4 regions of the Paraburkholderia sp. GAS448 genome follow, and region 3 is predicted to be linked to each of the others. Evidence: predicted binding sites of a transcription regulator. Region 3 holds the regulator's gene; each other region holds the start of a gene.
The links. The regulator FNR, encoded in region 3, switches genes on or off when oxygen is low (the NO sensors DNR and NnrR bind a similar motif). The targets are predictions, from matches to a motif close to TTGATNNNNATCAA.
Positions count from the first base shown of each region.

Region 1: a site for FNR is predicted at 4,294-4,307, ahead of P3T23_RS10225 (universal stress protein). Genes of this name have one in related genera too.
Region 2: a site for FNR is predicted at 3,565-3,578, ahead of cobA (uroporphyrinogen-III C-methyltransferase). Genes of this name have one in related genera too.
Region 4: a site for FNR is predicted at 5,146-5,159, ahead of P3T23_RS23000 (fatty acid desaturase). Genes of this name have one in related genera too.

Region 1 is NZ_JBNDKT010000004.1:285,791-292,931, reverse strand. It holds gene P3T23_RS10255 (hypothetical protein) at 1-994, opposite strand, end outside; gene P3T23_RS10250 (DUF4148 domain-containing protein) at 1,148-1,468, opposite strand; gene P3T23_RS10245 (LysR substrate-binding domain-containing protein) at 1,769-2,275, opposite strand; gene P3T23_RS10240 (c-type cytochrome) at 2,490-3,110, shown strand; gene P3T23_RS10235 (hemerythrin domain-containing protein) at 3,328-3,909, shown strand; partial or broken gene P3T23_RS10230 (hypothetical protein) at 3,938-4,128, opposite strand; gene P3T23_RS10225 (universal stress protein) at 4,574-5,044, shown strand; gene P3T23_RS10220 (hypothetical protein) at 5,142-5,474, shown strand; gene phaZ (polyhydroxyalkanoate depolymerase) at 5,493-6,728, opposite strand; partial or broken gene P3T23_RS10210 (BON domain-containing protein) at 7,068-7,141, shown strand, end outside.
Region 2 is NZ_JBNDKT010000051.1:6,362-13,502, reverse strand. It holds gene fusA (elongation factor G) at 1-221, shown strand, start outside; gene cynR (transcriptional regulator CynR) at 404-1,318, opposite strand; gene P3T23_RS42345 (hypothetical protein) at 1,419-1,724, shown strand; gene cobA (uroporphyrinogen-III C-methyltransferase) at 2,631-3,437, opposite strand; partial or broken gene P3T23_RS42335 (FAD-dependent oxidoreductase) at 3,697-5,920, shown strand; gene nirD (nitrite reductase small subunit NirD) at 5,941-6,288, shown strand; gene P3T23_RS42325 (DUF488 domain-containing protein) at 6,367-6,753, opposite strand; gene P3T23_RS42320 (uracil-DNA glycosylase family protein) at 6,789-7,141, opposite strand, start outside.
Region 3 is NZ_JBNDKT010000008.1:40,020-47,160, reverse strand. It holds gene P3T23_RS16865 (hypothetical protein) at 73-318, shown strand; gene P3T23_RS16860 (LysR substrate-binding domain-containing protein) at 376-1,284, shown strand; gene P3T23_RS16855 (universal stress protein) at 1,925-2,383, shown strand; gene P3T23_RS16850 (c-type cytochrome) at 2,463-2,789, opposite strand; gene P3T23_RS16845 (DUF1488 domain-containing protein) at 2,982-3,257, shown strand; gene P3T23_RS16840 (zinc-dependent alcohol dehydrogenase family protein) at 3,362-4,348, shown strand; gene fnr (fumarate/nitrate reduction transcriptional regulator Fnr) at 4,464-5,252, opposite strand; gene P3T23_RS16830 (hypothetical protein) at 5,245-5,580, opposite strand; gene P3T23_RS16825 (response regulator) at 5,603-6,250, opposite strand; gene P3T23_RS16820 (PAS domain S-box protein) at 6,247-7,141, opposite strand, start outside.
Region 4 is NZ_JBNDKT010000013.1:7,475-14,615, forward strand. It holds gene P3T23_RS22975 (sugar ABC transporter substrate-binding protein) at 1-210, opposite strand, end outside; gene P3T23_RS22980 (LacI family DNA-binding transcriptional regulator) at 398-1,435, shown strand; gene P3T23_RS22985 (sugar phosphate isomerase/epimerase family protein) at 1,395-2,306, opposite strand; gene P3T23_RS22990 (NAD(P)/FAD-dependent oxidoreductase) at 2,303-3,550, opposite strand; gene P3T23_RS22995 (non-heme iron oxygenase ferredoxin subunit) at 3,547-3,891, opposite strand; gene P3T23_RS23000 (fatty acid desaturase) at 3,938-5,026, opposite strand; gene P3T23_RS23005 (phytanoyl-CoA dioxygenase family protein) at 5,313-6,167, shown strand; gene P3T23_RS23010 (LysR family transcriptional regulator) at 6,505-7,141, opposite strand, start outside.

The sequences.
Region 1 (7,141 bases), on a different contig from region 3:
TTCCGCTGCCCAACAGCGTCCCGCCCTTGTAGACACCCAACGCCAGCGTATCGATCATCCCGTTCGCCAGCGATATCGCGCCATTCACGATGATCCCGACACCCGCCGACACGAAGCCGTGATCCTCGACCGTCAGCGAGCCGGTTCCCATGTGCTGGACTTCCAGCTGGTTATCGACGATCAGGCGGGCGTCGCGCCCTTTGACCGTCACCGAGCCGATGCCCTCCGTCGTCGTCGTAGCCCCGCTCGGCGTCACTTGCTGGCTTTTCGGTTCCCAGCCAATCGCGAGATTCTCTGCCACGACCAGACCGCCTTCGTCCACGTTCAGCGTGCCCGTCGAATTGCGGCCGACGATGATCTGACCGCGCGCAAGCAGCGCCGCGTGCTGCACGTCGACCGTGCCGCTGGATTCTGGGTGGTTGCCGATCACCAGACACCACGGGTAGATGAGCGGATCGGCATTCCCGACGCTCATCACGCCGCCGTGCCTGATCGTCAGCACACCGGGGCCGTTCTGTCCAATGGACATCGGCAGATCGCCGCCGTTGACGACGGCGCCCGCGCCCTCGACCACGAGCGTCGCATCCGAGCCGGCGAGCTCCGGCATCTCGATCGCGTAGTTATCCGGCGTGTGGCTTCCGACGATCACGACAATGCTGCCCGCATCGACCTTCATATTGCCGATCATCGGCGGGTTGGACTCAATACCCACGACGAAGTGAAGCATCGGCGTGGTCAGCACCGCGCCCGGCAGCAGCGTCAACTGTTGTGCGTTGACGGGGCTGCCATACGTCTCGGTGAAGTGCCCTGCGAGCTTGACCGTGCCCGACGTGTACAGGATTTTCGGGTTGCCCGTTCCTGTGATCGGCACGGCGGCGCCTTCGATCTTTGCCATGTCGTTGGGTCCGGGCGGCGCACCCGCTGCAGGCGTCCAGTTTGCGGCTGTCGAGAAATCGCCTGTGCCCGCACTTCCGGTCCACTGAAAAATCGTCATGATGATCTCCATTGCGCCCGCAACGCATCGGCGTGTAGCCGCTGTTTCCTACGTGCAAGCTTCACCGCTGGCATGCGTCGATGCTTTTGCTCAACACGACAATGCGTCGCCAGCGGTTTGACGGTGCTTCTTTGCTGCTGCATGCGCCCGCGATCACTGACCGCCCATATAGATTTGCTTCAACACTTCGTCAGAGGCAGGCGGAACGCCGCTACGCGACCCCGACGCCGATGAACCCGGCATCACGCCGCCATATCCTGTCGCTCCGTTTTCGATCGACACGCGCGCTTCGGCTGCCTGAACGTTCGCGGGATAGTTGGGGTCTTCGACGCCGGGGTGATACCCGGCCTGTTCGAGTTGCTGCAGTTCGGCCTGCACCTGCGCGCGCGTCGGCGTTGCATCCGATTGTGCGAACGCGGCGAGCGGGACGGCAAAAGCCGATACGGTTGCGACTGCGATAATCAACGATTTCACAAGAACCTCCTTCTAGATGTCGCGCTGCACGCGCCTTGGCCACTCGCGCCTGCCATCGACCCTCCCTGGAGTCCAGGCAAGCAATCATTCCCGATATATTCGGGTGTGGCACTCATCGCGCGATGGCGTGCTGACATCCGATCATCAAGACCGCCGGCGGGATCGTCTCCGTCGATGGAAATAAGATCGACGTGCCGGCTAAATGAAGACGGTCGAAGGTTCTGTATTTTTCGCACTTCCTTCAAGCGGTCTTCTTCATCGAGCGATTTCCGTTAAGCGTTTGACGTCAAGCGATAGCCGCTACGTCTTCGCGCCGCGCCCGCTCTTCGCGGTCGATTCATTGCTCGCAAACAGTGCGGCGAGCCAGTCGATGAACACGCGAACCTTCGTGCTCAGGTGCCGGTTTGGCTGATACGCGACGAAAACGGGAACGGGATCCGATACCCAGTCGTTCAGGACGGCTTCGAGCGCGCCGCTTCGAAGGTGTGTAGTGGCGGAAAACGTCAACGCGTGTACGACACCGAGACCGGCCAGGCTCATGGTCAGACACGCCATGATCTCGTTCGAGGTGAGTCCGCGCCGATTCTGCACTTCCACGCGTTCACGATCTTTCGTTACCACAATCGGAAAGGGCCGGTTGGTTCGCGAAGCGATGGTTCGGATGACGACATGGCCATGCTCGAGGTCAGACGGATGCGAAGGCCGCCCGTGTTTGTCCCAGTACGCCGGCGTCGCGCACAGAATCTGCTTGACGGCGCCGATCTGTCGCGCCGCAAGCGATTGATCGAAGATCTCCCCCGCGCGCAGGACGCAGTCGACGCTTTAGCGCATGACTGGTGCCGTCGACCCACCCCTCGTTGCCCTCCAGTTTGATGGGGAACAGTACCCGCGCCGTTTCGTATGTGTGAAACCGCACGTCAGCCTTCAAGTTTCCCTGCGCGCGGAGCCTGGATAGCTCATATGCTGACCAGATGGCCCGGCCACTGATATTTTCAATCCGCTCAGCCTCACGAGAACGTCCATGAAAAAGATATTTGCTCCCCGGATGTCCGCGGTCGCGCTACTTGCCGCCGCTGGCATCGCCTTGATACCAGCCCTCACACACGCCGAGGATGGCGCCCGCATTGCCGGGCAGATTTGCTCTGGCTGCCACGGCGTACACGGGCGCAGCGAATCGCCGATGTTTCCGAAGCTCAACGCCCAGACACCTGAATACATCGAAGCCCAGCTCAAGGGATTCCGCGAACACGCGCGTGGCGAAACCGCCGCCCGCGATTATATGTGGGGCCTAGCCGCACTGCTGGACGAGGCAGCCGTCAAATCACTGGCCGATTATTACTCGCATCAGACCGCAACCCGGGGCGCGGCGGGTGACCCCACCTTGATGGCCACGGGGCGGGAAATCTTCGAACACGGCGTGCCGGACAAGGGCGTGCCGGCCTGCGCTTCATGCCACGGCGCGCAGGCCCAGGGGGCCGGTACGATTCCGCGCCTCGCAGGGCAACATCAGTGGTATCTGCTGCATCAGATCGAGGTTTTCCAGAACGGTACCCGCGGCAACGCACCCGTAATGACCGCCGTTGCTCATACGTTGAATTCCGAGCAGGCCAAGGCCGTTACCGCCTATCTTCAATCCAGATAGGCGGTTGCCAATTCCTGCGGTCGACGGGCGCTGACCCCATGCGCCACCATGTCCGCGCAACCGTTGATCTCCATCAAGGCAGTGGCGTTAGTGCGCTTTGATGTCGAGCGGAGGATGACTAGCATTAAGGTATCGGCACAGCTTCCTGCTCATGTTTCTGGTGTGAAGCAGCAAATCGATTCGCCGATGCTTTTCATGTACTGCTGCGGAGTTTGATATGCAGTCTCTGGGACCGCGTAGTGCCATAACCGTCATCCTTCATGAACACGAGCAGATGTCGACTGTGGTAGAGGGCATGCGGCGCTTTGTGCGTCTCCTGGCGGCAGGTGCACCCGTACCGGGCCTCATGGTGCTTCGGGCGATGCTCTATTACATCCGCGAGTACCCTCAGCAGGTGCATCATCCTAAAGAGGATCGTTACCTGTTTACGCCGCTGCGGGACCGGACGGATGAATTTGACTACGTCCTTACGGAACTGGAGTCCCAGCACGCTCGAGGTGACATGAAGTTGAGAAATATCGAGCACGCGCTGACCCGGTATGAATTGAAGGGCGCCCCGGCACTTCGGGAGCTGCGAGCCGTGGTGGATGACTATGCAGAGTTCTATGCAGACCACCGGTGTATGGAAGAGACGTTAATTTTGCCAGCCGCCAGACGTCTTCTGACAAACGAAGACTGGGCGGAAGTCGACGCCGCCTTTGGAGCAAATCGTGATCCGTTCGACGGCGTAAAACTTGAAGACGATCTCGGCAAATTATTCTCTATGATCGTCGAAACGATTCCGGAGACGGAAAGTTAGCAGTTCGGTTGGGCTTCTCGATCAGTACGAAGGCGACTTTAAGGATCTGATCAGGACTGTCGCTATACGGTGCGCCGGTATCCACGTCGCAAGGTGTCAGCTCCCAGCGGTTCCCCACTGGAGATCGAGCCGCCGACGCGTAAAATGCGCCCACGGTGAGCACACAAAGCAGAGCCTGTACACGTCGCGCACGCCATCGAGATTGACCGCCAGTGTCATGGCACCCCCTTCGCTTCGAGCGCCGGTTTCGGCAGCCTTCGACAAGCTGGGCACGCTAACCGGGGTCGTCCGCGAACACGCTGTGCTCGGCCACAGCCCGGGCATCATGGAGGCAGCCAATCGCGGCGCGTACGATGAGTCTCGCCTTTTCAGTGACGATGTTGCTTGACGCAGATCAACGGAGAAAAAATTTGTTTCGGCTTGCAAATCGTATGATCTAAACCCCGTGGAGCGACATAAGTTTGATAGACATCAAGTGTTGGCTCCATCGGGGACGCACAATAGCGATGCCTCGTCGTGAGCGGAGTGCGTCGAATATCCGCCGCTCCTTTCATAAGTCCTTACGCCCGAACAGGGATGCGGCGAGCCTTGGATCCGGATCCCTCCTGGCTTGCGAGCATTGGTTGAGATCCGCAGAGCACGCTTTTTGCGGAGAGTGACCACCATGTACAGCAAGATTCTGCTTGCCATAGACGGAAGCGATCCATCACGACGCGCGCTAGACGAGGCATGCCGGGTCGCTGTGCTCTCAGGGGCGCGCGTACACGCCGTGTATGTGGTCGACAAATGGGGGCTTTCTCCATATGCAGGCTATTACGATCCGGAAGCCCTCGGCCGCGTGCTGCACGCAGACGGTCATGGGGTTCTGCATTCGGCGCGCGAGGTGCTTGCCAAACAGGGCGTCGAATGCGATACGGAAATCGACGAAACGCACGATCGATCCGATGACGTTGCACATTGCCTGCAGCGTTGCGCGCAACGTCAGGGCGCGGAGCTTGTCGTCATGGGAACACACGGAAAGCGCGGATTACGTAAAGCCATTTTGGGTAGCGTCGCCGAGCGCCTCCTGCACATGGCGACGTGCCCCGTCCTGCTCGTACGCAGCGATGCATCTTCCGAAACGGGGAGGGTTTAGCACACATCAGCTGTCTGAGCGTGGCGGGTTCGGCCTGTGAGCGAACCTGCCCCGTCGCTCCGGTGTCTGCGTCACGTAACGCCGGTTGATCTCGATCATGACGGCGCCAACTGGCAGCGATAACGCGGCGAAGCTTATCGACGACGAAGTGCGCAGGGTCCTCGCCGAAGCACACGCACGCGTCGTGCGCACGCTCGTTGAGCGGCGCGAGCAACTGGACCGCATTGCGAGGCGGCTGCTCGAATGCGAAGTGCCCGATCGCGAGACATTGCTGAAACTTCTGACGGAAAATGAACCGGCTGCCGAAGAGCTGATCAGACGCCGGATCAACCTTCATGCTTTCGGCAACGACAGTGCGCGAGCTCCAGCAGCGAGGTTACGAGGCAGCACAGGCGGCGCTGGACCTCTCCCCGCCTTGATGGTGCCTTGATACAGGCGCGGTGCATCCTTACTGGTGTGCCTGCCAGAACTTGACGAGCGCGGGATAGATAAGCTGGGACCATCTCGGTCCTGTGAACAGGTCGTAGTGGTCGCAATCGGCGATCGTCAATTGCCGACGTGCTGTCTCCTGAATACCGCTGCAAAGTGTGTGCGCGATATGAGTTTGCCCCGCGCCAGTGATCGTGTCGCGACTCCCTTCCACCGTACACAGCGCGGGGGCAGCCAGATCCTGCGGCCGGACGTGGCGCGTGCCGACTTGCCAGGTCCCCCGTGCAAGTCGGATTTCATGAAAAAAGACGCGGATCATGTCAAGAAAATACGCTTCGGCCATATCGAGCACCGCTGTGTACTCTTTGAGCCGATGCAGGCTTTGAGCGATGGCTTCCGGGTCGCCCGACCACTGGCTTGCCCAGTAGCGCGACTGAACGGCCCATTGACGTTCAGGATGAGACGCGACGATCGCCGCGTGCTGGATGAAACCTGGATAGACCCGGCGTCCCGCGCCCCGGTAGGGCAGCGGGACGGTGTCGATCACGGTGTTGCGAAACCAGTCGATGCTGTGGGAGCGGGCGAACCGGTCGACGCTGGTGGGGTTCAGGCGAGCATCGATCGGTCCGCCCATCAGCGTGAGACTAAGCGGCGTCGCTTTGCCTGCGCTTGCCTGCAGCGCGGTCGCCGCGAGCGCAGGTCCCGTCGCCTGGCACACAGCGAGCACGTGCAGACTGGCGGCGCCCGCCGACTGTAAAAAGCGCTCGATGGTGAGGACGTAGTCGTCAAGGCCGAATGGACCATCGGTGCACGGCACGTCACGCGCGTTGGTCCAGTCAGTGATGCAGACGTTGCCGCATTGCAACAGCGATTCGACGGTTTCACACAGCATCACGGCGTGGTGTCCGGCGAGCGGAGCGCATACGAATATCTCCATCGGCTCGAGCCCGTTTCCGGGGCGTGGAGACGCCATCGGGGTGGAGGCACGGGTGAACTTGCGCAGTGCGCAAAATGGCGTGCTGTCGATCACACGCTCGATGATTGGCACTTCGCTGTGACCGATCCGGACTGACGAGATGCCAAAAGGCGGCGGCTCTGGCGCGGGTCCGAACGCGGTGGACAGCCAGCCGGAGCTGCCGGCAGCAGGCGATGCACCAGGGAATTGCGTCAACCGGCTAGCGTCGTCCGAACGCACAGGCCATCCGCCGAGCATCTGCAGCAGCTTGTGCTGTGCTTCAAGCCACGCGTACCACATGCCTACTCCTGCGTGAGAGCGCTTCCGGCCCTGCGAATTCCGACAGCGCGCGCCGATCACTGCGGCACCGGACGGTAGCATGCCGGGCGTGTCGAATTCGGGAGGCGGATGACCGGATTCTGTGAACCGTGCCCGTCAGAGCGCATGTCGGGCGCGCGAAATGGCGCTATTGCCTCGTCACGGATAGCGTGTCGCCGCGCAGGTCACCGGCATTTGATGCGGATCAATCGCCGGGCACTCACGGGGAACAGGCTGACAAAGGGAAGACAACCCTGCATGAACCCGTCTTGCGCAGGGCGCTCACAGTGAGATTACGCTCGCAGACTTCGGAGGTAAATCATGAAGACCGACAGGCAACTCAAACAGGATGTCGAGCAGGAGCTTGAGTTCGACCCAGCGATCAACGCAGCCGG
Region 2 (7,141 bases), on a different contig from region 3:
GGCAGGTCCACGGTGCTCGGCCGGTCGCCGGAAATGCCGTGGTCGTCGCAGGACAGGTGCCGCTATCCGAACTCAACGACTATCAATCGCGCCTGAACGCCATCGCGGGGGGCCACGGCAATTACAGCATCCAGCTCAGCCACTATGACCCGGTGCCCACTGCCCAGCAGGAGTCGCTGGCGTCGCAGCACAAGAATCGCGAAGACGCCTCGACGTCATAGCGGGTGTGCGGATCGTGTCGCGGGCATGAGCTTCTATCGGGTTCAATGCCTGCCGCGATGCCGCACTGTGATCGAAACCGGCAGGCCGGGCGCGGCTCGTGGTGACAGGCGACGCCGAGGTGACAGGTGCACGTTCGTGGTCACACCGGGTAGCGAGCCTGCAGCCGCACTGTGCGGCCCACTCAACGAGCAAAAGCCGACAGCGACGACAACGCGCCCTCCTCCAGCATCTCCTTCAGCATTGCGGTAAACGCCGTGGCAGCCGCGGTCCGGTACGCGCCTTTGCGCCTGAGCAGCGCCACGGTTCGCGCCGGAATGGCCGGCTCAAGCGCTATGTATTTCAGATCTCGATGCTCGTATTGCATGACACTGGGAAGGAGCGTCGCAACCTTCCCTCTGCTCACGATCTTGAGCACCGCGCTGATCGAGTTCGCCTGTATTGCCACGTTGGGCTTGATTCCCTGCGACGCAAAGTAGGCGTCGACGTAGAAGCGGGACACGAACTGCCCGCTGAGCAGCGCCAGAGGCAAGGTTGCCAGTCGCGAGGACGCAATGGGCGTGCGCTCTGCCGCGACGGGATGACTGGCACTCACGACCAGCGTCATCCGTTCCGGAAACAACGCTTCCACCTCGATATCGTCCGAGCGGATATCCGTAAATCCGATCGCCAGATCGACGCGATCGCCGCCCAGGCCACTTTCGATGGCGTCCAGCGACATTTCTGTCATCTCGATCTCGATGTGGGGATACGCCGAATGGAACTGATCGATCACCGGCGCCACCAGGTATTCGGTGAAGGTCGGCGTGAAAGCGAGCCTTAGCTGTCCGCGCGACAGGTCCCGGACATCGTGCAAGGCACGCTGCCCCGCCTCGAGGTCCAATAGCGCGCGGCGCGCATATTCGATGTAGGCGCTTCCAAAATCCGTGAGCCGCACCGCGCGGCCACTCCGGTCGAACAGCTCGCCACCGAGGTCGTTCTCCAACTGGCGAATCTGCTGCGAAAGCGCGGGCTGCGAAATATGCAGGCTATCGGCCGCACGCGTGAAGTTGCGATGCTCGGCCACCGCAAGCAGATAGCGGATATGACGAAGTATCAAAATCTTTCCATAAGCTTTTCTTATCGACTCTATTCCAAACCCGTCTTGGACTATATAAGCACCTACCCTCACAATTGGCGGAAACCCGACAGGACTCGACATGCAATTCATCATCGCGGCTTCGATCGGTGCGTTCGGCTTTGGCGCGCTGGCTACCTGCCTGATCGCGCGCTTCCTTTCCGACGATGTCATGCTCAATGGTGCGCAAAACGGCCGGTACGCGTATCTTGGCAAGGACGAGGTGACAGAACCCTCACGGCCCGCACGACTGGAACGGCGGCTTTCGCTCCAGCGTCCGGTCGAGGTCGTCATCCGTCGCGAAACACATGCTTCGCGACGGGCGATCCGGCGCCAGGCTTTGTCGTCTGCCCGTGCGTGTGGATCCGGAGCGGCCGACTCCTGCTGAAGGAGAGCGAACCTGACACACCAGCGGCGTGGCTCACGGAGGACCGGATGACATACAGGCATGTTCCAGAGGTCATGGCCGACGGTGACTCGGCCGGGCTGTTCGACCGTGTTTGCGACAACGTCCGGCAGTCGACGGATGCAAGATGTGCCGCCGTCGTCATCATTGGTGGCGAGTCCGGGTCCGGGTATTCGATCGCTGGATCGTTCGACGCGCAACTGCTATTGCCCGACATCCTGCGAAAAATGGCGGACGTGCTCGAGCGGCAGTTCGAGCAGCGCCTCCAGTTATGGTGTCTGCGACGCGATAACCGATATCCGGCAGGTCGGGCGCCGACGAGCGTCCCGACCATGCCCGGCAGGCTGAGCTGCGTGAACCTCGGGTGCGATCTGGATGTACGCTGTTGCCCAGGGAGGCGCGGTGAACATGGAAACCGGCTATCCAGGCGGCAGGTTATCGGCCCTTGTCGGGCATATCCGCCGCGTCCCGCTGACCGTGCTCTTGATGGCTCTCGCGGCTGGCGCAGCCGGAGAGACGCGCACGATCACGATCGTGTCTGCGACCGATGGCGGGAACTGCGGAGCACCGCGTGGCAATGCGACTCGCGACTTCGCACGCGCGTGCGATCGGCGCGGGACCTGCCCGTACACCCTCGCAAGGCCGGCTTCCGCCCGACCGGCTGCGCGATGCCGGACGGACCTGTTTGTCGAATGGCGGTGCAACGACACTGAATTTCACAACGCCACGATGAGCCCTGGAACCGCCCCAGGCAGCAAGCTTTTGCTCAGTTGCGTCAATGAGACCGGCGCGGGCAAATAATCGCCGTCGTAGAAGCCGCGACGCCTCGCGCTGCCGCCATGGCCCTATCGTCCTGCTCAACGCGCGTTCCGCGATGGGAGGTGCGACTCAGGCGCTGCGCAGGACCGCCTGTGGTACGTAGCGCGCGACGTTGGACTGGGTTGGCAATTCGCGCATCGTATCCTCAATGGCCGGATCCGCTGCGAACCCGGCCGCCTCGCCGACCGCGTTGCCGACAAGAATGACGGCCGGGCTGCCAAGGCCCGCTGCGCGTGCGGTCGTGGCGATCGTGTCGAGTCTCGCCAGTACGTGCCGCTCGTCCGCGGTGCCGGCCAGTTGAACCACGGCGGCAGGTGTGGAGCCTGGCAGGGCCGACATCAGCGCAGCGCACAGACCCTCGATGCGGCTCATGCCCATGTAGATGGCGAGCGTCGTGCCCGTCGCGGCGAGTGCCGCCCAGTCCGGCTCGCTGTCGTCGCGCAGGTGAGCCGTGACAAACGTCACGCCCTGGCAATGATCGCGATGCGTCAGCGAAATGCCAAGGCCCGCTGCCGCCGCGAATCCGGACGAAATGCCGTTGACGATTTCGACAGGGATCTGCGCGCACCGGAGCGCCGTCAGTTCCTCCCCTGCGCGTCCGAACAGCAGTGCGTCACCGCCTTTCACGCGTACCACGTGGCGGCCGGCGCGTGCGTAGCGCAACATCAAGCGCTGAATGAAGGCCTGTGGTGTCGACTTGCAGCCGCCGCGCTTGCCCACCCGTATCACGCGGGCCTGCGGCGCGAACGAGACGATCTCTGGATTGACCAGATCGTCGAGCAGCACGACATCGGCCGTGGCCAGCAGCTTTGTGGCCCTGATCGTGAGGACGTCCAGGTCACCAGGACCCGCGCTGAGTAGAGTGACCTTGCCCATTTCCATCGTGATTCCCTTTTCCGGTCGGTCGAGTGAACGCGCCGCTCAATAAAAAACGGCATCCGCTCGTCTGGTTGAACGAGGGGACGCCGTTGTCCTGAAGTTGTCCGTGCCCGATGCGGCACGGGTGATTTACATCCATGTACGCCGGCATCGTTGCCGGACGTTCGGACAAAGGCAATATCCAGGCCAGATCGTGAGGGCACCGCCGACCACAAGAGGTTCGCCACAACGACGTTGATAGCGGCCGGATGCCGCCATGAACCGTAGGCCCGCGCTGCGGCGTAGATCGCCTCGTGCCGCCCACGTTGGCGTCACGCGAAACATCCCGGCCATCATCTGCCGTCTCCGCCCTGTTACGGGCAGCACGCCCAGCGATCGCCCTGCACGCTGCACGGAGAATGTGCTGCGTCGCACCATCGTTGTGCCCTGTCGCATCAGCATGAATCAGGCGGCCGCAAACCGACGGGGCCCGTCGATAGCCGCCCCTGCCCGCGCATGGCGCGTCCGCCGCACTTCCTGCGGCCTGGCATGTCCTTTGCATATTTCGACACGCCGGACCAAAGTCGGTCCGGTTGGAATGCAGCAAAAGTCGTCGCTTTTACACGGGCTTCTGGACAACGGCGTCCCCCGAATCTGGTCTCTTCCGACCGGGTCCGCGGGACGCCTTTTTATTTGCCGGGCGGAAATGATGTCGCGAACAGCACTCGAAACGGATGAAACCCCTGTCATGAACATCATCGTGATCGGCCACGGGATGGTTGGCCACAAGCTTCTCGAATGCCTCGCGGACAACCCCGCGAACGCACTGCACGTGACTGTGCTGTGCGAAGAGCCGCGCCCGGCCTACGACCGCGTTCACCTGTCCGAATTCTTTTCCGGCAAGTCCGCGCAGGATCTGTCGCTTGTCGAACCAGGCTTCTTCGATCGCGACAATGTGGTGCTCAAACTCGATGCGAAGGCCGTGGCGATCGACCGGGCGGCGCACACCGTGACCCTCTCGACAGGTGAGACGCTTTCCTATGACAAGCTGGTGTTTGCCACGGGCTCCTCGCCGTTCGTGCCGCCGGTGCCGGGACGCGATCGTCAGGACTGTTTCGTCTATCGCACCATTGAGGATCTCGAAGCGATGCAGGCATGCGGCGCCCGCGCGAAGACCGGGGTGGTGGTCGGTGGCGGTCTGCTCGGACTCGAATGCGCCAAGGCGCTGCGCGACATGGGGCTCGCGACGCATGTCGTCGAATTTGCGCCGCGCCTGATGGCGGTACAGGTGGACGAAGGCGGTGCGCGGGTACTGCGCGGCAAGATCGAGGAACTGGGTGTCCAGGTTCACACCGGCAAGAACACGCTGGCGATCGTCGATGGCGAGTCGGGCGCGCACCGGATGCAGTTCGCCGACGGCACTCATCTCGACACCGACATGATCGTGTTTTCCGCTGGCATCCGCCCGCGCGACGAGATCGCACGCGCATGTGATCTCGAAGTCGGCCCGCGCGGCGGCATCGCGATCGACGACACCTGCCGCACCGTGCTGGAACGAATTCGTGCTGAAGAAAGAGCACGCCGCCCTGCAGGATTCGAACGACTACTATCTCGCCAACATCCAGCGCGACGGCACCTATTCGGTCGTGCCACGGATGCCAGGCGGCGAGGTCACGCCGGAGGGGCTGATCGCGGTCGGCCAGGTCGCGAAGAAATACGGCCTGTACACCAAGATCACGGGCGGCCAGCGTGTCGATCTGTTCGGCGCGCGCGTCGAGCAACTGCCGCTGATCTGGGAAGAACTGATCGCCGCGGGTTTCGAATCCGGTCACGCGTACGGCAAGTCGGTGCGCACCGTGAAGTCGTGCGTCGGTTCGACGTGGTGCCGCTATGGCGTGGGTGACTCCGTCGGCCTCGCGATCGAAATCGAGAACCGCTACAAAGGCCTGCGCGCACCGCACAAGCTGAAGTTCGGGGTCTCGGGCTGCACCCGCGAATGCGCGGAAGCGCAAGGCAAGGATATCGGCATTATCGCAACCGAAAAGGGATGGAACCTGTATGTGTGCGGCAACGGCGGCATGAAGCCTCGCCACGCCGAGCTACTGGCCTCCGATCTCGACAAGGCAACGCTGCTTCGCTACATCGACCGCTTCCTGATGTTCTATATCCGTACCGCCGACCGCCTGCAGCGCACCAGCGTATGGCGCGACAACCTTGAAGGCGGTCTCGACTATCTGATCGACGTCGTGGTGAACGACAGGCTCGAGCTTGCCGCTGAACTGGAAGCGGAGATGCAGCTTGTCGTCGACACCTACGAATGCGAATGGAAGAAGGCGGTGACCGATCCGGAGACACGCCGGCGCTTCCGTCATTTCGTCAACAGCGAAGCACGCGACGATACCGTCACGTTCGTCGAGGAGCGCGGCCAGATTCGCCCGGCCACGCCCGGCGAGCGGCAGAGCCGACAGTTTCCCATCCCGGTGGTCGCCGAGACTGCCTGAACACTCTTGAGGACATCATCATGAACGATGACCGCATCCAGGATTCGTGGATTTCCGTGTGCAAACTCGACGACATCGTGCCCAACACAGGCGTTTGTGCGCTCGTCAACGGCGGGCAGGTCGCCGTATTCCATATCGACGATGGCGACGGCCGCGTGTTTGCGATCAACAACTACGATCCCGTGTCGCAGGCGGCGGTCCTGTCGCGCGGCCTCGTGGGGAACCTCGGCGAACGCATCGTCGTGGCCTCGCCCATCTACAAGCATCATTTCGACCTGCGTACAGGTGAGTGTCTCGAAGACCCGGAGCACTCGGTCAGCGCGTTCGCGACCCGTGTGGAGAATGGCGAGGTGTGGGTAGCGGCATAGAAAAGCGCGGAGCAGGCCCAGGCGCGTTGTGTGCCTGGCTGTTCCTGAACACTGTGTGCGAATCAGGCAAACCTGGGGTCATCCTCCAGAGAGACGCAAAAGCACGTCGCGTAACACGATGGCCTGGTTATGCTCTTCATCCCTCGCGCCATACACGAGCGTGATCGGCTGTCCGCCCGCATCGCTCAGAAGTTGTCGCATCCGCGCCTGCATCTCTTCGCTATCCAGTTCGCTGCGGTAGCGTTGCTGGAACGCTTCCCATCGTTGCGGATCATGCCCGAACCATTTGCGCAGTTCCGTGCCCGGCGCAAGTTCGCGCACCCACTCGTCAAGCTTGAGCGTCTCCTTGCTGCGTCCCCGTGGCCAGACCCGGTCGACGAGCACGCGGTAACCATCCTCCTGCGTCGGATCGTCATACGCCCGTCGGATGAAAATTTTCAGACTCTTGCGGTTCGTGTGCGGCATTGCCTGCTCCGTTCAAACCGACGCTTCGATACGGCTCACCAGACGTGATCTGCCATACGTGCCGTGATCGATTCGACTCTTGCGCGAAGCGTCGGCAGCACTTCACTTTCAAACCACGGGTGGTGCTTGAACCATGCCTGATTGCGCGGCGATGGATGCGGCAAGGGAATGAAGGCTGGCGCATAGTCGGCCCATGCCCTGACTGTTTCGGTCAACGACGATTTGCGGCGGTTGCCGAGAAAATGACGCTGCGCATATTGCCCGATCAATAGCGTCACCTCGATTTCTGGAAGCTTTTCCAGCAGGCTGTCGAGCCACAATTGCGCGCACTCGCGGCGCGGCGGCTTGTCGCCGCTGCTGCCTCGCCCTGGATAGCAGAAGCCCATTG
Region 3 (7,141 bases):
CGCAGGGGCTCGCCCGGCCGGCGCCCCGCCCGAAGCCGCGGCGGTCCCGCGCACATTGCGATGGAGGTCGACATGACGCGTGAACTCAGAACCGAGCAGGAGCTGATGCAGATCGTTTCACGGGCGCTCGCGGACAACCCGGATACGACCGGCTGGAGCCCCACCGCCATCCAGGAACACATCGAAGACGAGGGGGGCTGCAACTGGGACATCGACTATCTGCATGGCGACAGCAAGAGTGCGAACGTCAAGGAGATCGTCATGCCGGCCGCTTCGAAGGTCATCAACGATTTGCGTAGTCGCTACAACCTGTTGTAGCGTCACGTCCGCACGCTTCAGACACGACTGACGGGAACACCCGGGGAGAATACCTGTATGGACCGCCTGCAGGCGATTGAAGTTTTCACACGCGTAGTCGAGACGAACAGCTTTTCGAAAGCCGCCGAACTGCTCGACCTGCCTCGCGGATCGGTGAGCACGCTGATTCAGGGCCTCGAGCAACAACTGGGCGTCCGCCTGTTGAACCGGACTACGCGGCAGGTCAGCGTCACCGAAGACGGCGCGCTTTACTACGAACGCTGCATCCGCGTCCTCGCGGAACTCGCTGATGCGGAGTCGTCGCTGTCGAACAAGCGCCAGAACCCGACCGGGACGGTTCGCGTCGATACCTCGGGCACGCTCGCGAGGACGCTGCTGCTGCCCGCGCTGGACGAGTTCTATCGCACCTATCCGCATATCGACGTGCGGCTGGGGCTGGCCGACCGGAACATCGATCTGGTTCAGGATGGGGTCGACTGCGTGATCCGGATGGGCGCGCTCGAAGAGTCGAGCCTCGTCGCGCGTCGCATCGGCAGCGCGCGGATCACCACCTGCGCGTCGCCTGCCTACCTGGAAGAGCACGGCACGCCCGCTACGCTCGACGACCTCAGGCAGCATCGTGCGATCAACTACGTGTCCGCACGTTCAGGCAAGACGTTTCCGTTCGAATTCGACGTGAATGGCGAGATCGTCAGGATATCGCTGGATGGCGCGCTCGCCGTGAACGACGGGACGGTCTATATCTCGGCGGGTGTGCATGGGTTCGGCATCATCCAGCCGTCGCGCTTCATGGTGGCCGACCTGATCGCGCGCGGCGAATTGACGGAAATCCTGACGACTTATCACGCCCCGCCCACACCGCTGTCGATTGTTTATCCGCACCGCCGCCATCTGAGCTCGCGGGTACGCGCGTTCACCGAGTGGGTGACCGAACTGGCGCATCGCAATCCCGATCTGAGCCTCTGAGCGACAGGCACGATCCTCGCGAGCCGGCAAGGTCGCGCGATCATGAGCGGAAGGATAAAACGCGCACAGCCGGCGCACGGCGTGGGCACGAGGTCGAACCGCCTTTGATGCAGGTCAAGTCGTTGCGCGAGAAAGCATCGATCATGACGCTACGGGCCCGGGTTGGCGAGACGTCCGCGTCGGCAAGCTTTCTTCGGGGAAGGCGCTTCATCTGCAGCAGCACACTTGTTCGAGGTGACCGATGGGCGTCGGCATGCAGATTGTGTACCTCGGGTTCGCCGGGTCCAACCAGCTCGAAGCCGAAGCCGGCGCGCAGTTCGTACGCCTCGAGCGCTTCGGAAAGTTCATCTCGGGCTGTCATCTCGCGATCGAAGCATGTGGCTTCCGCTCGGGACACCGTCTTTACGATGCAAGGCTCGACCTGATTACGCGCAGGAATGATCTGATTCCGGTCGAGCGTTACACAGACGAGGACCCGCGCATCGCGCTGCGCGCGGCCTTCGATGCAGCGGTGCGACGGCTCGAACAGCCGTCCGCGGACGGCGGACTGGCAGACAGGCGGGACAGGCCCGCCAGACCCGTTTGTCGCGACGCATCTTTGGATCGGCTGGCTAACCTGACCCAACGTGGGGAGACCAACATGTACGAACATATCCTGGTTGCACTGGACGGCAGCGAATCGTCGAAACGCGCCCTGGGCGAAGCCATTCGCATGGCGCTACTCGCGCACGGCAAGGTCACGGCGGTCTACGTCGTGGACAGCTCCACGACGTTCGCCTATGCGGGCGAGTTTGACCCGCTTGCCTTGACGAGGGCGTTGCGGATCGACGGCGAGCGGGTGCTCGAGGAGGCTCGCAAGCTGATGGACGGGCAGGGCGTTGACGGTGCGGCGCAGGTTGTGGAGACCGACGGTCTTTCCGAGGACACCGCCAGTTGCCTGCAGCGCGAGGCGCAACGTGTCGGCGCCGATCTCGTCGTGCTTGGCACGCATGGCCGGCGGGGCGTGCGGCGCATGGTGATCGGCAGCGTCGCTGAGCGTTTCGTCAGGTTCTCGACGTGCCCCGTCCTGCTGGTGCGTGAAGTGCAGCCTGCACTTTGAGACAAAACTGAGTCCCCGGACCCTGTTGACATTGACGCGCAGACACCTCTGTGGCCGCAGGCAGGCTGCGGCCGCGATGTCACTGACTCAGCACCCACACGATCAGCGTATGGGCGTCTTCAGGCGTAATCGGGCCGCCGCGGTCGGCGGGAAGCGGCATCGCCGTGTCGCCCCAATGCGCCTTGCCGCCGAGCCTCAGCTTGTTTTCGAGCATGAGGCGCGCATTGGGCACCTTGCGATAACGCTCGGCGATCTGCTGGAACGACGGGGCGAGGAACGGGGCGTCGGTCGTGTGGCAGAACATGCAGTGATCAACGCGATCGACATGCGTGCACCAACCACCAGCGCGCGTCGCTTGCGGGCCGAAACTGGCCCGCCGCGCGCCCCATGACGGGCACACGATCATCGGGCGCCGAGGAGCGATTGATCTGGCTCAAGCCTGCCCCGGCACCATGTCTTGCAGTGCAGCACCGGCGGGCTATGCTGTATGAAGGCGCACGTCGCGCGTGGCGACGGCGGCCTCGCCATGCAGCATGGCCGGTGTCCGGGCCGAACCGCTGGCGCGTCACAGGGCCACGCATAGTGCGAGGCGAGGGTCATGCATATTCATTTTCCGCCGGAAATGCCAGAGTATTGCGCGAGGGATCTCGTGGTTGCCTTTACGGCTGTGGTAGACGGCAAGCGGGTTCAATGCGCCGTGACGGCAGAGGCGCTTGAAGATCATTTCGGCGCGGCGTCGCTGCGCGAAGACGATCTGCTCAGCGCGTTCGAAGCACACCGGTCCGCAATCGAACATTCGGCTGAGCGGATGTTGAAGGAAGTCGAAGGCAAGCCGGTGCTTCTGCATAGCGGGTTTTTCAGGTTCTGCCAGTGAATTTCCCCGGGCGGTCGCCGCGGCCGCTGGCGCAGCGCGCCTTTCTGGGGTGCGGACAAACCGCTGAGGCAGGCCATTCAGGCAGGCCGTTCAGGAGGCGAACCATGCGGGCGATGGTATTCGACGGCAACTCGGCGCTGCTACGCGAGATGGACGTATCCGACCCGATGCCGTCTGCGGGGCAGCTGCTGATCGATATCCACGCCTGCGGGATTTGCCGCACGGATCTGCATGTGGTCGACGGCGAACTGACCGATCCGAAGCGACCGGTGATTCCCGGTCACGAGATCGTCGGCACGGTCGCCGGGCTCGGCGCGGGTGTCGACGGTTTCGCCGTGGGCGATCGTGTCGGCGTGCCGTGGGTGGGGCGCACCTGCGGACACTGCCGTTATTGCCATTCACACCACGAAAATCTCTGCGACGACCCGGGTTTCACGGGCTACACGATCGATGGCGGCTACGCAGAACGTACAGTGGCGGACAGCCGTTACTGCTTTCACCTGCCGCCTCAGTACTCCGATGTGGAAGCCGCGCCGCTGCTGTGCGCGGGCCTGATCGGCTACAGGACCTTGAAGATGGCGGGTGACGCGAGGCGCATCGGCATTTACGGCTTTGGGGCGGCCGCGCATATCGTCGCACAGGTTGCGCGTCACGAGGGGCGCACGGTCTATGCTTTCACCCGCGCGGGAGACACCGCCGCGCAGCAACTCGCGCTGAGCCTCGGGGCGAGCTGGGCCGGCAGCAGCGGCGACGAGCCGCCGGAGGAACTCGACGCCGCGCTGCTCTTCGCCCCGGTGGGCGCGCTGGTGCCGGTTGCGCTCAAGGCGGTGGCGAAGGGCGGCATCGTCGTGTGCGGCGGAATTCACATGAGCGACATTCCGTCGTTTCCATACGCGTTCTTGTGGGGCGAGCGGCGCGTCGTGTCGGTGGCGAACCTGACGCGTGAAGACGGCGCGGCTTTCATGAAGCTGGCGGGCGAGAAGCGCCTTGTCATTACGACAACGCCCTATCCGCTTGGCGACGCCAACCGGGCACTCTCAGACCTGCGTGAGGGACGGCTGGCCGGCGCGGCAGTCCTGTCGATGAGGTGACGCAGAAGCGGACGGACGCTTCGCCGCCCGGATGGCGCGTCTGCCGGTTTCGCGTCGACGTGCCGCTGGATATCGCCGTGTATCGCAGGAGGTCACTCGACGCGTACAAACAGGCTCAAACCCGCTCGAGTCCTTCCGGATCGAGGATGCGAATCTGTTTGCCGCGCGCATCGACCAGTCCTTCCCGCTGGAATTTCGAGAACATGCGGCTGACGGTTTCGAGTTTCATGCCGAGATAGCTGCCGATTTCCTCGCGCGTCATCCGCAGGTTGAACTCCGCCGACGAGTAGCCGCGAGCCTTGAGCCGGGCCGACAGATTGAGCAGGAAAGCTGCGACGCGCTGCTCGGCCGACATCGTGCCGAGCAGCATCATCAGGACGGATTCGCGGACGATCTCGCTGCTCATCATCCGGTGCACGTGCTGCTGAATGCCCTTGACCTCCCGGCACAACGATTCGAGCAGGTGAAACGGGATGATGCAGACGTTGCTGTCTTCGATGGCGATCGCATCGAAGCTGTGATGGCCCGTGCTCACGCCATCCAGACCGAGCGCATCGCCCGCGAGATGAAATCCCGTCACCTGCTCGCGTCCGTCGCGATGCATGACGACGGTCTTGAACGACCCTGCGTGCACCGCGTAGATGCTCTGGAAAGCATCGCCCGCGCGATAGAGCGCCTCTGCCTGCCTGACCATGCGCGTCGAGCAGATGATCGCGTCGAGTCGTTGCAGTTCGAGCAGTGAGAGGCCTTGCGGCATGCAGACCGCGCGCATCGCGCAGGTCGAGCAGCGCGCGGCCGGCCGCAGGGCGCTGTTTGCGGCGCTGGCTACCCAGGGTGCGGGCGATACCGGCGCTGCGGGCAGGGCAACCGGCGCGGCGACGGGGTAGTCGGCTACGTCAGACATGATGTGCTCCTCGTTCCTGGGTGGTGCGAGCGAAATGCTCGCGCGCAATGTGCTCGATCGTGTCGCGGGTCAGCTCGAACTCGCTGGATCTGTCGAAGAAGTCGTGCGCTCCGAAGGCCATGCAGGCGGTGCGAAACGACGCGTTCGCGTTATCGGGAATATCGCAGGTCATGCGCTGCAGTATGGGAGGCACCGACCCGAAAACAAATCGTCCGTGTATGAAGTTGGCGTAGGCGGCGCGGAAGGTGTGTAGGGAAATGCCTACAAAAGAGGACCGATCAATGCCGCTTTGGAAGCGTCCCGGTTGCTCGGGCAGCGCGGCAGCCAAACCACGCCGGTACCCACGGCAATCAGATCTCGTCGTCCTCGCCGAAAAGCTTGTGGCGCACCGCATAGCGCACGAGCGCGGCTTCGTGCGGCATCTGCATCTTTTCAAGGATGCGGGTCTTGTAGGTGCTGACTGTCTTCGCGCTGACACACAGCTCCAGGGCGATTTCGGAGATCGTCTGGCCGGCCGCAATGCGTCGGAACACATCGAACTCCCGGTCCGACAGACGCTGATGCGGCAGCGTATCGACCGGTTCGTTGAGACTCTGCGCAAACTGCTCCGCCATCGCAAGGCTCACGTAGACGCCGCCGCTTGCGACCTTCGTGACCGCCGAGACCAGTTCGGCGCTGGCGCTTTCCTTCGTCAGATAGCCTGACGCGCCAGCCTTGAAGGCACGCACCGCATATTGCTGTTCCGCATGCATGGTCAGCACGAGGATGCGCAAGGCAGGCTTTTCGTCCTTGATCTGCCTGATGAGTTCGACGCCGTTGCGGCCGGGCATCGACAGGTCGAGCACCAGCACGTGGGCTTGCGTGCCGCGGATCAGCGCGATCGTGCTCGCGCCGTCGTTTGCCTCGCCGACCACCTCGAAGCCGCTTGCGTTCTGCAGGATATGCCGCAGGCCATCACGCACCAGCGTGTGGTCGTCGGCGATCAGCACCTTCGTCATGGCGGGTCCTCTTCGAGTTTTATCGCCTGTAGCGGGAACGTGACCGTGATCGCGAAGCCTTTCCCGTTCGCTGTGTCGATTTCGACGGACCCGCCCAGCATATGCACCCGCTCGCGGATGCCCAGCAGGCCAAAGGACTTCTCCGCCCGCGTATCGCGCTCGCCCGCGCCGTGTCCGTTGTCGACGATCCGCAGCACACAGGACGCGTCCTCGATGCGCATTGTCAGCATGACGAGTGTAGCGTCGGCATGCTTCGCGACGTTGGTCAGCGCTTCCTGCACGATGCGGAACAACGCCGTCGCGCCGTCGCGCGTGAAGCGGGTCTCGCCGGTTTCGATGCGGCGTTCGACGTCGATGCCGTAACGGCTCGTGAAATCGCTGGCGAGCCATTCGATTGCCGGAATCAGGCCGAGGTCATCCAGCATCACCGGCCGCAGGTCGGCGGCGATCCGCCGGACGGATGCGACCGTCGCGTCGATCAGCCGGCGCATGCCGTGCAACTGCCTGAAAATTTCGGGCCTTAAGGCGGGATCAGCGGTGAGCGCCATCTCGACCGACGAGAGATCCATTTTCAGCGCCGTCAACTGCTGGCCGAGATCATCGTGCAACTCGCGGGCGATGCGGGTTTTTTCCTCTTCACGCACATTCTGAAGGTTCGCGGACAGTTCGCGCAGTTCTTCGCGTGAGCGCTTCTGGGCATTGTCGGCTTTGACGCGTTCCGTCACGTCGCGCAGCATCACCGTGTACAGCTTGCCGGTCGCGTCGCGAATCTGCGAAATCGACGCTTCGATCGGGAATTCCTCGCCGTTCGCCCGCAATCCGAACAGCACACGCTGCCGGCCCATCTGGCGATCCGATACCCCGGTCACGCCGAACTGGTCGACGTGCCGC
Region 4 (7,141 bases), on a different contig from region 3:
TGCCTGAACGCGCGCGCAGGCATCGTCGAAGCCTTTCTTGACCGCCTGCCAGAACGCATTGGTCGCCGCGCCATGAGTCAGCATGACGATGTTGAGCGGCTCGGCGCTTTGCGCCGCGCTCGCCGTGAAAATCGAACACGCGATGCATGCCGTGATCGCGAGTCTTGCAGCCAGCGGCCGCGCACGGACTGGGGTGGTGCTCTCCTTCATCTCCTGTCTCCTTGTGTGCCTCGGGCGCGGCAGCATCCGCGATGCAGGTGCGTGACGTCGTTCGGGCTGTTGCTGTCCCATTGGCTGGCCGGGGACATACGGCGGTGGCACAGCACAGCCCCGGCTTGATGGGCCGGTGCCGTGATGCGATCATCGTGTCATCGTCGATTTCTCAACCGTCAGGCTCATGCCCAACACCACCCGCCGCAAGACGAGCATGACCGATATTGCGAAGGCCGCTGGCGTCAGCGAGGCGACCGTCGACCGTGTACTCAACGGCCGTGGCGGTGTGTCGCGTGAGAAAGAAATGAGCGTGCTGGAGTGGGCGCGCAAGCTGAAGATCGATCGCGCGCTCGAGTCGGTCTCGGTGCGGTGGCTGCGCATCGCGATCCTTCTGCAGCAGCCGGTTGCGCCGTACTACGTGTCGCTCAAGCAGGGTTTCGACGTGGCGCAAAAGACGTTCGAGGGGCAGCGGGTGATCTGCGCGGTCACTTACTTCGAGAGCCTCGAACCGGCGCGGGTGGTCGAGACCATCGAGCGGGCAACCCGCAAGGCCGATGCACTCATCATCGTCGCGTACGAGCATCCCGACATTACGCACGCATTGCGGCAGGTCAGCCGCACGATGCCGGTCGTCACGCTCGCCAGCGATCTTCCGGGAACGGGGCGGCTCGCTTACGTGGGCATCGACAACCGCTGCGCCGGACGGGTGGCGGGGGAGCTGATGGGACGCTTTCTCGGCGATGCGGGAGGGAAGGTGCTCGTGATGACGGGCATGCATGATTTCCTCGGCCATGAAGAACGCGAAAGCGGCTTTCGCTCCGTACTGCGGCGCCGTTTTCCGAACTGCGACATCGTGGAGACCGTCGAGAGCCGCGAGCAGTCGGTGATGACCGAGCGCCTCACTCGCGACGCCTTCCGGCGCTATCCCGACCTGCGCGGGATCTACAACATTTCAGTGGGCGATGAGGGCGTCGCTGCTGCGCTTCTCTCGCTCAACCGGGTTCGCTCGACGGTATTCATCGGTCACGAACTCAACGAGACTTCACGGCGTCTGCTGATCGAAGGCACACTCGACGCCGTGCTCGACCAGAATCCGACCGGCGAAGCGATGCGTTCCATCGAAATCATCCTGCGGCACTATCATCGCGATCCAGGGGTTGCGTTGCCTCAGCAGATTCCGGTCACGGTGCTGCTGCGCGAAAATCTTCCGCCTCTCGACTAGCTGCGCGCTCAACTGTTTCCGCATTACCTTTTTCGATACCGCTCACGTCGTTCCAGAGCGCACGGATCCGGTCGCGCATCAATAGCGATTCCGCCCAGCGGTCCGTCGTGTCGTTGCCATCGCGGCCGCTGATCGCGTACGGCTTCGGGCCCAGCTCGCACGTGAAGGTGAGCGAATCGTCGGGGCCGGCGCGGCGCCGCCATGACTCGAAGCCGTAACGCCACCAGTCGAAAAACAGGTCCACCCACATCTTGTGCGGCTCGAACGAGATTTCGATCTGCACCTGTTCGCGGCTCGCGACTCGCCCGTGAAACGCCCATGAGTGATCGAGGATGCAGTGCATCGCGGCGTGGTTTTCGTCGGACACGGGCCACGCGAACTCGCGTCCCACCAGGTAGTGCGAGATATCGCCGAGCAGCTTCATATCGGGGCGTGCATCGAGCAGATCCAGCGTGAAATACAGATCAGTCGTCATGCGGTCCCGATGCGTTTCGATGTACACCGGAAAATCCACCTGTTCCGCGAGCCGCGTCCAGCCGTCGATCAATTTCAGGCAGTCGTCGATGCGTCGCGGCCGTACGTCCGGTTGCAGATCGATGTGATGCGCGCCGAAGACGGTTGCAAGTTCGAGCACCGGTTGCAACTCGTCGACCGTACGCGGAAAGGCCTGCACTTCGATTTGCATGCCGTTTGCCGCGAGCAGGCGGCTCAGGCGGCGCGCTTCATCGCGTGATCTGTAGCTGCCGCTCACGCCGTTAAAGCCTGCCTGCGCGATCAACTCGATGTTTTCTTCGAGCGGGCGCTCGTAGCCATCGGTGTGGCGACGCTCCATGGCCCATAGCGACTGATAGATATCGAGGTGTTGTGTCATATCGCCTCCGCGGCCAGCAGCGGCTTGAGCTTGGCGTTGCGATCCGCGAGCAGCGCCGGTTCGATGCACGCACGTCGTGCGATCAGCGCCTGCGCCACGCGCACGTCGCGGGCAATGTCGCCCACGTTGCCGACACCGCTTGCGCCGACCAGCACGCCGTCGCGATCGAGCGCGAAGAAAATCTTCGACGCCGCGCCGGTTTCGCGTACTGCCGTGGTGACGCCGAACGCGGGCATGCCTGCGATCTGGATCGTCATGTCGTACTGATTGGACCAGAACCACGGCACTTCCGAATACGTCTCGCCGCGGTCGAGCATGTTGCGCGCGACGATGCGCGCCTGGTCCTCGGCATTCTTCCAGCATTCGAGGCGCATGCGCCGGCGAAACAGCCGATGTGGAAACGAGCAGACATCGCCTGCCGCGAAGATGTGCGGGTCGTTGGTGCGCAGTGTGTCGTCCACGGCGATGCCATCGGCGACGTCGATGCCGGCTACTTCCGCGAGTTCCGTGCGCGGCTTCACGCCGATCCCGGCGATGACGCAATCGCATGCGATATCGGTGCCGTCCGCGAGCCTGACGCCGCTCACACGGCGCTCGCCGAGGATCCGGTCGACCTGCATGGCAAAGCGTATGTCGACACCCATCTGTCGATGACGTTCGACGAGATACGCCGCAACAACCTCGGGCACGGCACGCATCAACGCGCGCGCTGCTGCTTCGATCACCACGACCTCGCAACCGCGTGCAATGGCGGTGGCCGCGATCTCCAGTCCGATAAATCCTGCACCGATAATCGCGATCCGCCGCCCGGGCGACAGTTCGCCGGCAATCTGGCCTGCATCCGCAACGGTGCGCAGACAATGCACACCGCCGAGCGTCGCACCCGGCACGGTCAGCCGGCGCGGTGCGGCGCCCGTCGCGATCAGCAGACGGTGATAGTCCACCCGGTGATCGTTCTGCAGCACCACCTGGCGCGCTGCGCGGTCGATATGCTGAACCGGTGCGTCGACGCGCAGATCGATGCGCTGCTCGCGATAGAACGCCTCGTCGTACAGCGCGCATTGCGCCGTGGTCTTTTGCCCAAGCAGCACCGCCTTGGAAAGCGGCGGGCGGTCATAGGGCGCTACCGCTTCATTGCCGAGCAGCGTGATGCCGCCATCCCAGCCGTTGTCGCGCAACGCGTGGGCAGCGCGCGCGCCGCTCTGGCCGGCGCCGACAATCACCATCGCGGGAAGGCTTTTCATGACGGGTCCTGCGCCGGTACGCCGAGCAGCACCTTGCCGCCTTCAACGCGCACCGGGTACGTTTTCAGATGCACGCAGACCGGCGGACTCTTCGGCTTGCCGCTCGGGATATCGAAGCGTCCCTGGTGCAGCGGGCACTCGATTTCGCGGTTCACCACGAAGCCATCGGCGAGATGGGCCTGCTCGTGCGTGCACCAGCCATCCGATGCGAAGTACCCTTCGGCGATCCGGTACACCGCGTAGCTTGCGCCCGCATGATCGAAGCGGATCACGTCTTCTTCGTCGATGTCGCCGGTCGCGCAGGCCGCGACCCACTTCACATTGTTCGTTTCGATGCTCATGGGAGGCTCCCTGGCTGGCAGTCGTTTGGCAGTTTGCGGGCAGGCTTCAGACGTTCGATTGCGCAGTGAATGCGCCGCGTGGGGTGTCGGTCGTGCCCGTGGTGTCTTTAACCGGCAGTGTCCGTTCGATCACGTGGTGCGGGTCGGAGCGCTGCGTCCAGAGGGCGGGCAGCATCTCGCGATAAGCCGCGTAGAGGCTGGGATACGCAGGCGGCAGCTGATGCTTGATGGCTTCGTGCAGACGCGGCAGCGCATGGAACGGCACCATCGGCAGCAGATGATGTTCGAGGTGGTAGTTCATGTTGAGGTACAGAAAGCGGAACACCGGGTTGATATGGACCGTGCGGGTGTTCAGCCGGTGGTCCTTCACGTTGACCGCGAGCCCGGCGTGCTGGGTGAGACCCAGCAACTGATGCAGCCAGCCGCCGTAAAAGCGTGGCGCCCAGATGAACATCAGCGGCAGGAAACTGCGCATCGCAATCGCCAGACCGATCGTGACAACGATCACCGCCAGATAGATGCGGCACGACCAGATCATTTTGGGCTTTTCGGTGGCGGGCAGAAATGCGTCGGTGGATGCATCGACCCGGCCGAACGCGTGGCGCACGATCTTGGCGATCTCCAGCGAGCAGCCCACAAGGCCGAAGAAGTCGGCGACGATGGGCCAGACCTTCGTCGGTCGCGCGACCTGAATCTCCGGATCGCGTTCCTGAAAGTAGGTATGCGTGTGATGCCGCGCGTGGCTCCAGCGCCACCAGTAGCCCTCGCGAATCGTCATGAACGACGACAGGTGATAGAAGGCCTCGTTCGCCCAGCGGCTCTTGAATGGGGTGCCGTGCGCGAGTTCGTGCCAGCGCGCGTCGCTCGACGAGTAGATCGTACCGTAGACAAAGAACGCCGGAACGGCCCACCACGTTCCCCATGTCATCGCCGCCACCCCGCCGGAGGCGAGCAGCAAGGCCAGCCAGAGGCCAAAGTTGCGCCACCCCTCGGCATCGCTGCGCTTCATCAACTCCTTGAGCACGGTGCGCGGGATGGCTGGCTGATACCACTGCTGGCCGATACCGTCGCCAAAGGCCTGGTCGCTGGCGCTCTGCGTGGTCGCGCCGCCGTCGACGCGGGAAGTCGAGGACATGGGGTGTCTCCTGCCTATAGGGGGTGTTTGCGAACTTCCCGTCAGCAAGGTGTTGCCGGCGGGCCTGTCGTTGGGACAAAGGTAGATGATGGGAACCGCATCTTCACGTCAAATAATGATGGATTTCCATCAAACCACGCGGCCGTCCGCGCCAGGCGAGGCGTCCGAAATGGAAAATAAATTCCATACAAAAAAGCCCGTGCAATTAATCTTGCATTAATGCCGGCTCCTCTTCTATGCTTGATGGGAACGCGACAGCAGTTCGCGTACACCCAGGGAGACAGGCGTGAACAGTGTCGAAGCCGGTTCGGTCACACCGAGAGTCATCGTCGAAGCCTTGATGCGTGGCCCTGGCGCCATCCGCATTCGCGGGCTCTTTAGTGAAAGCCAGATTGCCGACGCGCGGCGCACGGTGATGGCGCATTCGGAGGATCACGCGCAGACCGTGACGCATTTCCAGGGAGAGGCGGCTGCCGAGCAGCGCCTGCATCTGCAGCGGCGCGTGTGGAATCTGCTCGCGAAGGGCAGCGTGTTTTCCGAAATGGCCGAAGAGCCGCTCATTGTCGAGGCAATGCGGCTTTTTCTTGGCTCCGGCTTCATCATGGGGTCGATTGCGGCCAACCGGATTCTGCCGGATGGTCCCGGGCAGGAGCCGCATATCGACTATCCGTATTGGGACTACCACCAGCCGGACACCTTTCCGGCTGGCATCAACACATCGTTTCCGCTTAACGCCCAGGTGACGATCCCGCTGGATCCCTTCACGGTACAGACCGGCGCAACAGCTTTTGTGCCGCACACGCAGCACGAACTGCGCTATCCGGGCGAGGCCGACCGGTTCTTCGAACGGTGCGAGCGTATGGAGGCGGATCCGGGCGACGCCATCGTGTTTTTCGGCGCAACCTGGCATTGCGCGATGCCCAATCACAGCGCCCAGGATCGCAGTGCGGTGCTGATCCAGTACCTGCCGAAGTTCGTGAAGCCGATGGAAGATCTGCGCGCGATGGTGGGCGAAGCGTTCGTGAACGGAGCGAGCCCGACGATGCGGCAGCTGCTTGGGCTGGACTATCCGTATCCGCAGAATCTCGACGAGATTGCCGTAGCGACGAATGCCGAAGGCAGGAAAAACGCGATGCGGTGATCTCTGGATGATTCGCGCAGAGTTCGGGCATCGCGTGTGTTTGCCAATGGCTTCGCCGCCATCACCGGTTCACCTCCGGCAGCAGCGTTCTGCACGGAAGGACACTTTAGGCGTCGGCCCGTCCAGCATGAATGCTGGACGATCTCAATGGACTGCTCGATCGGCTCAACCGTTCTTTTTTGAGTGCTGGCGGTGCAGGTTGCTATCGGCGGGAGCCGGTTCGGCGACTATTTTGCCGAGGCGATAAGGAGGTTCGTGCCGACCTCGCCATCCTTGCGGTCCTCTGTTCCGAGGTGACCCGAAGATGCCTTGCACCACCCGATCGTCATACGACGCGTCATCCCGCCGCCTCGAAAATATCGCGCAGCCACTGCGCGAACACCCTGACGCGCGAGGAAAGCTGACGGTTCTGCGGATACAGCACCGATACCGGCATCGGCGGCGGCGGGAAGTCGCGGAGCACAATCTTCAGTTTCCCGGCGGATAGCTCGCCGGATACCCGGTAGCGCGGCACCTGAACCATTCCGAGGCCTGCCACGGCGGCGCCCGTGTACAGGTCCGCCCCTGTGACCGAGACGACAGAGGGAAGCTGCATCTCGATCACTTGACCATCGACGGTAAATTCCAGCGGCAAGGTGCGTCCCGAGCCGCTCGCGATGTAGTTGACCGCGCGATGTCGTTCTAGCGCCTCCAGTGTGGCCGGCTCGCCGAACTGCGCGAGATAGGCGGGGCTCGCCACGGTGACCTGTTCCATCGACGCGACGCGCCGCCCGACCATCGACGAATCCTGCAGCGTCCCCGCCCGCAGCACGCAATCGATCCCCTCGCGCACCAGATCGACCAGCCGGTCATCCTCGCCGATATGCAGTTCGATGTCCGGAAACTGCGTGAGGAAGTCCGGCAGCGCCGGCACGACAAAGTGTTTCGCAAGCGTTCCCTGCACGTTCACGCGTAGCAATCCCTTGGGCGCCACG